One region of the Crossiella cryophila genome, then DNA from elsewhere that is predicted to be linked to it. Evidence: riboswitches for the same ligand, from Rfam matches in the RefSeq annotation. Region 1 holds a riboswitch; the other holds the start of a gene.
The links. A riboswitch is a leader RNA that binds a small molecule or an ion and turns the genes downstream of it on or off. The one in region 1 is predicted to bind glycine.

Region 1 (3,487 bases):
AGCACCTGGGCGGTGCAGATGTTGCTGGTGGCCTTCTCCCGGCGGATGTGCTGCTCGCGGGTCTGCAGCGCGAGCCGGTAGGCGGGGTTGCCGTCGGCGTCCACGCTGACCCCGACCAGGCGGCCGGGCAGCTGGCGCTCGAGTCCGGCGCGCACCGCCATGTAGCCGGCGTGCGGGCCGCCGAAGCCCATCGGCACGCCGAAGCGCTGGGTGGTGCCGACCACGACGTCGGCGCCGAACTCGCCGGGCGGGACCAGCAGGGTCAGCGCGAGCAGGTCGGCGGCGACGGCGACCTGGGCACCGCGTTCGTGTGCCTGCTCGACCAGCGCGCGGTAGTCGCGGACCGCGCCGCCGGCGCCCGGGTAGGACAGCAGCACGCCGAAGAACTCGCCTTCGGGCAGGCCCTGGGTGAGGTCGGCGAGCACGATCTCGATGCCGAGCGGTTCGGCGCGGGTCTCGATGACGGCGATGGTCTGCGGCAGCGAGTCGGCGTCGACGACGAAGCGCGGCGACTTGGACTTGCCTGCCCGGCGCACCAGCGTCATGGCCTCGGCGGCGGCGGTGCCCTCGTCGAGCATGGAGGCGTTGGCGGTGTCCAGGCCGGTCAGGTCGGAGACCATGGTCTGGAAGTTGAGCAGGGCTTCGAGCCGGCCCTGGGAGATCTCCGGCTGGTACGGGGTGTACGCGGTGTACCAGGCGGGGCTTTCCAGGATGTTCCGCTTGATCACCGGCGGGGTCACGGTGCCGTAGTAGCCGAGCCCGATCATGGGGGCCTTGAGCGTGTTGCGGGCGGCCAGCGCGCGCAGTTCGGCCAGTGCCTCGGCCTCGGTGGCCGGGGCGGGCAGGGCCAGGGTCAGCTCACCCTCGCGGATCACCTGGGGCACCGCCCGCTGGGCGAGTTCCTCCAGCGAGCCGACCCCGATGACGTCGAGCATCCGGGCCAGTTCGGCGGGCCGCGGACCGACGTGCCGGTCGGCGAAGGGCGTGCCGTGCTCAAGCGCGGCCAACGGGATGCGATCGGGGTTCGGCTGGGTCATGCTCTCGCCTCCGGCGCCTAGGGGTGGGCATGCGGAACTGCCCTCCCCCTCTGTCCGTACCCGGTGTCCGGGCGCCTGAGAGCTTCACCCGGCCACGGCGGACCGGACTTGCACCGTCGGCGGGTCCGCGCGCACGGCGAGGACCGCTTTCCAGAGGCGTCTGCCCACACGGTCCGCTTGGCCTGAGAGGTTCCGGGGAGGAGTTGCTCCTTCGGCGCCGGACCGATGGCTCCGGTCCGGGCTCTCCCGCGTGGGGATCACGACTACGCGCGAATGTTACCCCGCCCGAGTTAACCGGAAGTTTCCGACGTGCCCAAGAACACCAGGTCACCAACGGTGGTCATGGACAGATACAGGTAGTGGTCGTGGTGGTACGCCGGGTGGTCGTGCTGGTGGTGCGCCGGCCGGTGCTGGTGGTCGGCCGGATGATGCTGGTGCGAGCGGTGGTGCGGGCGGTGGTGAGGGGTTCCTGGCTGACCACCCTGGTCGGACTCGGCGAGCTGCCGCCGGGTTCGATCACCGCTCTGGTCAGGAACACCCCGACCACCGCCGCCACCACCGCGCCGACGGCCCCGATGACCGCGGCGGAACGTTCGAAGGCCATGGCCCTCCCCCAATCCGGATACCTTGCGCACCAGCGAGGATGCGTCCGGTTCCGGATCGGGGGACTAGGTCGTTCAGGTCATCGGCGGTAACGATCGCGGATACCTGGAGCGCCGCTGGTCAGCCGCTGCTTGGCGGGCCGCAGTCGGCGGGCTGGCCGAGTGCGCCCTGGCGGCAGACCCGGTAGGCGGTGGGGGTGCTGAACCGGAACGCCTCGCGCACCTGTTCCCGGGAGGCGCCGCACTGGGTCTGGGAGATGTCGGTCCAGTTCGTGCCGGCGAATGCCTCCGCCCAGTAGCAGCTCAGCCTGGGCGCCCTGGTGTCGAAGACGCCGGAGACGGTGGTGACGCACGCCGGGTTGCACACGGTCTGCGCCGAGGCGGAGAGCTGGGCCCGGCCGTCGGGGTGGCTGACGCTGATCGAACCCAGCGGCGCGGCGGCGGTGGCGGGGCTGCCGTGGATGTCCCAGACCGGGGTGCGCACCTCGGGGCCGCAGTCCGGCCAGACACCGCGGCAGATCCGGTAGAAGCCGGGCGGGAAGGTGTGCCAGGACTGGGTGACCCGGCTCTTGTCCAGGCCGCACTGGGGTTCGGTGAACGGCAACCACAGCCCGCGCATCGAGCTTTCCAGGCGGTAGCACTCCTCCGGGGCGCCCGCGGTGACGAACACCCCGCGCACCGTGTCGGTACACCGGGGATCGCAGACCCTGGTGACCTGGGCGACGAAACCCGCCTGCTCGAATCGCAGGGTCATCGGTCTGGTGGCGCCCTCCGGACCGGCCGCCGCGGTCGCGGCCAGGCCGAAGGCCGCGGCCAGCACCGCGAGCAGCAGCAACACAACACGTCGAATCATGGCTGGTGAACCCCCTGATCACGGCCGCCCTGCGGCGGCCCGCGGTCAGTGTTGGGCACCGGGTGCGCCGGCAGAAGGGCGAGCGCGGTTTCCTGCCCCGGCGGTCGACCCGTTCGGAGCAGGGGCGGGGTTCAGCCGGTCTGCCGGTCCCGGCGCTTGCGGGAGAGTTCGTCGTCCTCGCCGGGCAGCAGCTCCACGCCGTCGGCGCGTTCGGCCGGGAACTCGTGGATGGTGCCGCTGATCTCGCGCATCGCCCCGCTGACGGCGATCCCGAACACGCCCTGCCCGCCCTGCAGCAGATCCACCACCTCCTCGGGGGAGGTGCACTCGTACACCGTGGTGCCGTCGCTGAACAGCGTGATCCGGGCCAGGTCGCGCACGCCGCGGCGGCGCAGGTGATCCACCGCGACCCGGATGTTCTGCAGTGAGACACCGGTGTCGAGCAGACGTTTGACCACCTTCAGGACCAGGATGTCCTTGAAGGAGTAGAGGCGCTGGCTCCCGGAGCCGTGGGCACTCCTTATGGTCGGCGAGACCAGTCCGGTGCGGGCCCAGTAGTCGAGCTGCCGGTAGGTGATCCCGGCGATCTGACAGGCGGCGGGCCCCCGGTAGCCGACCAGTTCGTCCGGCAACGACAGGTCCGGGAACAAGGCACCCTGCTCGGGCGCGCCTCGATCGCTGGGCGCTTCCTCGACCACGCGTGCCTCCCCTCGGCCGACCTTCCGGTCGGCAACGGCGACCGCACGCCCGTGCGAAGACTGGCGTGCCGGTCCTGAGCAGGCGGCCGGGAAGTGGATCAGCCCCGGCGCGATTGACTCGCCACCGACGGTAAGACGGCCCATCCCCCGGGTCAACGCGACGCGCGGGGAAGGCTCCCGCGTCCCGCCCAGACCTCGGGCCCGGTTCACTCTTCTGAACCGATCCGCGCCTTGTCACCTGGTCGGACGGTGACGAGCGGCCACGCATCCCAGCACAACCGCCACAAGATCACAGCT
Region 2 (3,487 bases), 1.8 Mb from region 1:
ATCTTGTTCTTGTCCAGGCCCTCGGCCGGGATCGCGCGGGCCATGCCGCCCGATTCCGGGTCGGGGTCCGGGAAGTCCACGCCGTTCTCCCGCATACAGGAGGCGAACTTGAGCATCGCCGCCTTGGGGTCCTTGGGCACGTCGTCGCCGGCCTTCTGCTCGTTGCCCTTGTTGCCGCCGTTGAGGCTGGCCGGACCGTCGCCGTTGTTCTCGCCTCCACCACAGGCACTCAGGGTGAATGCGGCCACCAGCGCGGTGGCGCCCAGGCCCAGCCGGGTCAGCGTCTTCATCGTTCCTCCTCACCGCGTCGGACCCGTTGGCCCGGCGTTCGGTGCCAGGTCTACGCGGACGGGTGTTTCCGGAGGCTCTCCGCGAGCGGAAACGTTTCGGAAACCCCGGCCCGGCGCATACTCGGTGCCATGCGGGTACTGGTGGCCGAGGACGAGGTCGTGCTCGCCGAGCTGGTGGCCTCCGGGCTGCGCGCGGAGGCGATGGCGGTGGACGTGGTGCACGACGGGCTGGACGCGCAGGAGCGGCTGGCCGTGCACGACTACGACGTGCTGGTGCTCGACCGCGACCTGCCCGGCAGGCACGGCGACGACGTGTGCGCCGAACTGGCCACCCAGGGCAGCCGCACCAAGGTGCTGATGCTCACCGCCGCCGGATCGCTCGAGGACAAAGTGGACGGTCTGCAGCTGGGCGCCGACGACTACCTGACCAAGCCGTTCGAGTACCCCGAGCTGCTGGCCAGGGTGCAGGCACTCGGTCGGCGCAGCCAGCCCGCGCTGCCGCCGGTGCTGACCCGCAACGGCGTCCGGCTGGACGTGGCCAACCGCCTGGTCAGCCGGGACGGGCGGCGGGTCGACCTGTCCCCCAAGGAGTTCGCCGTGTTGTCGGTGCTGCTGCGCGCCCAGGGCGCGGTGGTCAGCTCGGAACGGCTGCTCGAACTGGCCTGGGACGAGCACGCCGACCCGTTCACCAACGCGGTCCGGGTGGCCATGTCCAAGCTGCGGGCCAAACTCGGCGAGCCGCCGGTGATCGAGACGGTGCCCGGTGCCGGCTACCGGATCTGACCGCAGGCCGACCCGGCTGACCGTCCGGGTCAAGCTGACCGCGCTCTACGGCGCGCTGTTCCTCGGCAGCGGCGCGGTGCTGCTCACCGTGATCTACCTGCTGGTACGCGACCAGCTCTCGTTCCGGCTCGGCACCGCGGTGGCCCGCACCATCCCGATGGAGGGATTGCAGGCCTCGACCGCGCTGCGCCAGACCCGGCCGGACGGCACGCTGGCCTTCCTCCCCGCCGCCGAGGTGACCAGGGCGGTGGAGGCCACCACCCTGGAGACCCTGCTGCTGATCTCCATCCTGTCGCTGATCGGGGTGGCCGCGGTGTCGGTGGCCGCCGGCTGGTGGCTCTCCGGCCGGGTGCTCCAGCCGCTGCACACCATCACCGCCACCGCGCAACGGCTCTCCTCCTCCAACCTGCACGAGCGGCTGGCGATCAAGGGCCCGCCGGATGAGCTGACCGAACTGGCCGAGACCTTCGACCGGATGCTGGACCGCCTCGAATCCTCCTTCGACAGCCAGCGCCGGTTCGTGGCCAACGCCTCGCACGAACTGCGCACGCCGCTGGCCGTGCAGCGGGCTGCGGTGCAGATCGGGCTGGCAGGCAACCCCACGCCGGAGAAGGCGGCCGAGATCCGCGAGCAGCTGCTCACCGCGAACCGGCGGATCGAACGGCTCATCGACGGCCTGCTGGTGCTCGCCCGCAGCGACCGCGGCCTGGCCAAACGCACCAGGGTGGAGATGCACACCGTGGTCACCGAGGCGGTCGAGCAGTACCGGGCCGAGGCCGCGCGGCGGGAGATCGAACTCCAGGTGCGGATCACCGAGGCGACCGTCTCCGGCGACCGGGTGCTGCTCACCCAGCTGGTCACCAACCTGGTCTCCAACGCGATCCGGCACAACCTGCCTGCCGGCGGCACGGTGTGGGTGCGCACGGACGTCTTCGGCGGCCTCACCGTGTCCAACACCGGCCCGAAGGTGCCGGTGAGTCAGATCCCACAGCTGTTCGAGCCGTTCCGGCGCGGCGAGGGCCGCACCGCCAAGGGCGAAGGCGCTGGCCTCGGCCTGTCCATCGTGGACTCGATCACCCGCGCGCACGGCGGCACGGTCAAGGCGGAGCCCCGGCCGGACGGCGGGCTGCGGGTCAAGGTCGAACTGCCCAGGGGTTGACAGACCCCTCGGCCGTCCCGGAAGGTTCGCGGCACAACCGCATATCGGCCGTTTGAGCTCGGGCGGGAGAGATCCCGGCACGAAGCACGCGCGGGACGCCGAAGGAGCAACCACTCCCCGGAAACTCTCAGGCAACGTCACCGTTCGAGCGAGGCGACTCTGGAAAGCAGGTGGGTTCGCCCACCTCACCCACGGTGCAACCCGCGTCCGCGCGGCGAAGCTCTCAGGTCCCATGACAGAGCGGGGAGGCTCAGCAGCGGTGTCCGCATGCCGGTGGACGCCTCGACCCCAGGAGCCTCCCGTGACCGCCGTCGGCCTGTCCCGCCGCAGCCCCCTGCACGCTCAGCACGTCGCGCTGGGCGCCCAGTTCACCGACTTCGCCGGGTGGTCGATGCCGCTGCGTTACGGCAGCGAGCTGGCCGAGCACAAGGTGGTGCGCGAGGCGGCCGGGCTCTTCGACCTCAGCCACATGGGCGAGATCGAGATCTCCGGGCCGGAAGCCGGCCGGGTGCTGGACTACGCGCTGGTCGGCGCGATCGGCTCACTGGCCATCGGCCGGGCCCGCTACACCATGCTCTGCCACACCAACGGCGGCGTGCTGGACGACCTGGTGGTCTACCGGCAGGCCGAGCGCAAGTTCCTGGTGGTGGCCAACGCATCCAACGCCGCGGTGGTGCGGGCGCTGCTGGGTGAGCGGGCACACGGGCTGAGCGCCGAGGTGATCGACCGCTCCGCCGAGACCGCGCTGATCGCGGTGCAGGGCCCGGTCGCCGCCGAGATCGTCACCGCGGTCACCGGCGAGGACCTCACCGGCCTGAAGTACTACGCCGGGCGCCCCGCGGTGATCGCCGGGCACCCCGTCTACCTGGCCCGCACCGGCTACACCGGCGAGGACGGGTTCGAGGTCTACGTGGCGGCCGAACTGGCCGAGGCGGTGTGGCGGCGGATCGCCGAGGCCGGTGAGCCGCTTGGCCTGCGCCCGGCCGGGCTGGCCTGCCGGGACACCCTCCGGCTGGAGGCGGGCATGGCGCTGTACGGCAACGAGCTGCACGTCGGACTGACCCCCTTCGACGCCGGGCTGGGCCGGGTGGTCCGCTTCGACAAGCTCGGCGACTTCGTCGGCCGCAGCGCGCTGGAAGCCCGTCAGCACACCACCCGCGCCCTGGTCGGGCTGGCAGGCAAGAGCCGCCGCAGCCCGCGGGCCGGTCAGCTGGTCAAGCTCGCCGACGGCACCGTGGTGGGCGAGATCACCAGC

Region 2: another riboswitch for glycine. It lies ahead of gcvT (glycine cleavage system aminomethyltransferase GcvT); the one in region 1 lies ahead of gcvP (aminomethyl-transferring glycine dehydrogenase).

Annotation. Positions count from the first base shown of each region.
Region 1 is NZ_JACHMH010000001.1:4,152,984-4,156,470, reverse strand. Features, by position in the region: gene gcvP (aminomethyl-transferring glycine dehydrogenase) at 1-1,037, opposite strand, end outside; glycine riboswitch at 1,102-1,190, opposite strand; glycine riboswitch at 1,197-1,296, opposite strand; gene HNR67_RS18580 (hypothetical protein) at 1,378-1,641, opposite strand; gene HNR67_RS18575 (hypothetical protein) at 1,761-2,492, opposite strand; gene HNR67_RS18570 (MerR family transcriptional regulator) at 2,624-3,190, opposite strand.
Region 2 is NZ_JACHMH010000001.1:2,361,386-2,364,872, reverse strand. Features, by position in the region: gene HNR67_RS11015 (hypothetical protein) at 1-290, opposite strand, end outside; gene HNR67_RS11010 (response regulator transcription factor) at 420-1,073, shown strand; gene HNR67_RS11005 (sensor histidine kinase) at 1,054-2,232, shown strand; glycine riboswitch at 2,286-2,385, shown strand; glycine riboswitch at 2,386-2,481, shown strand; gene gcvT (glycine cleavage system aminomethyltransferase GcvT) at 2,549-3,487, shown strand, end outside.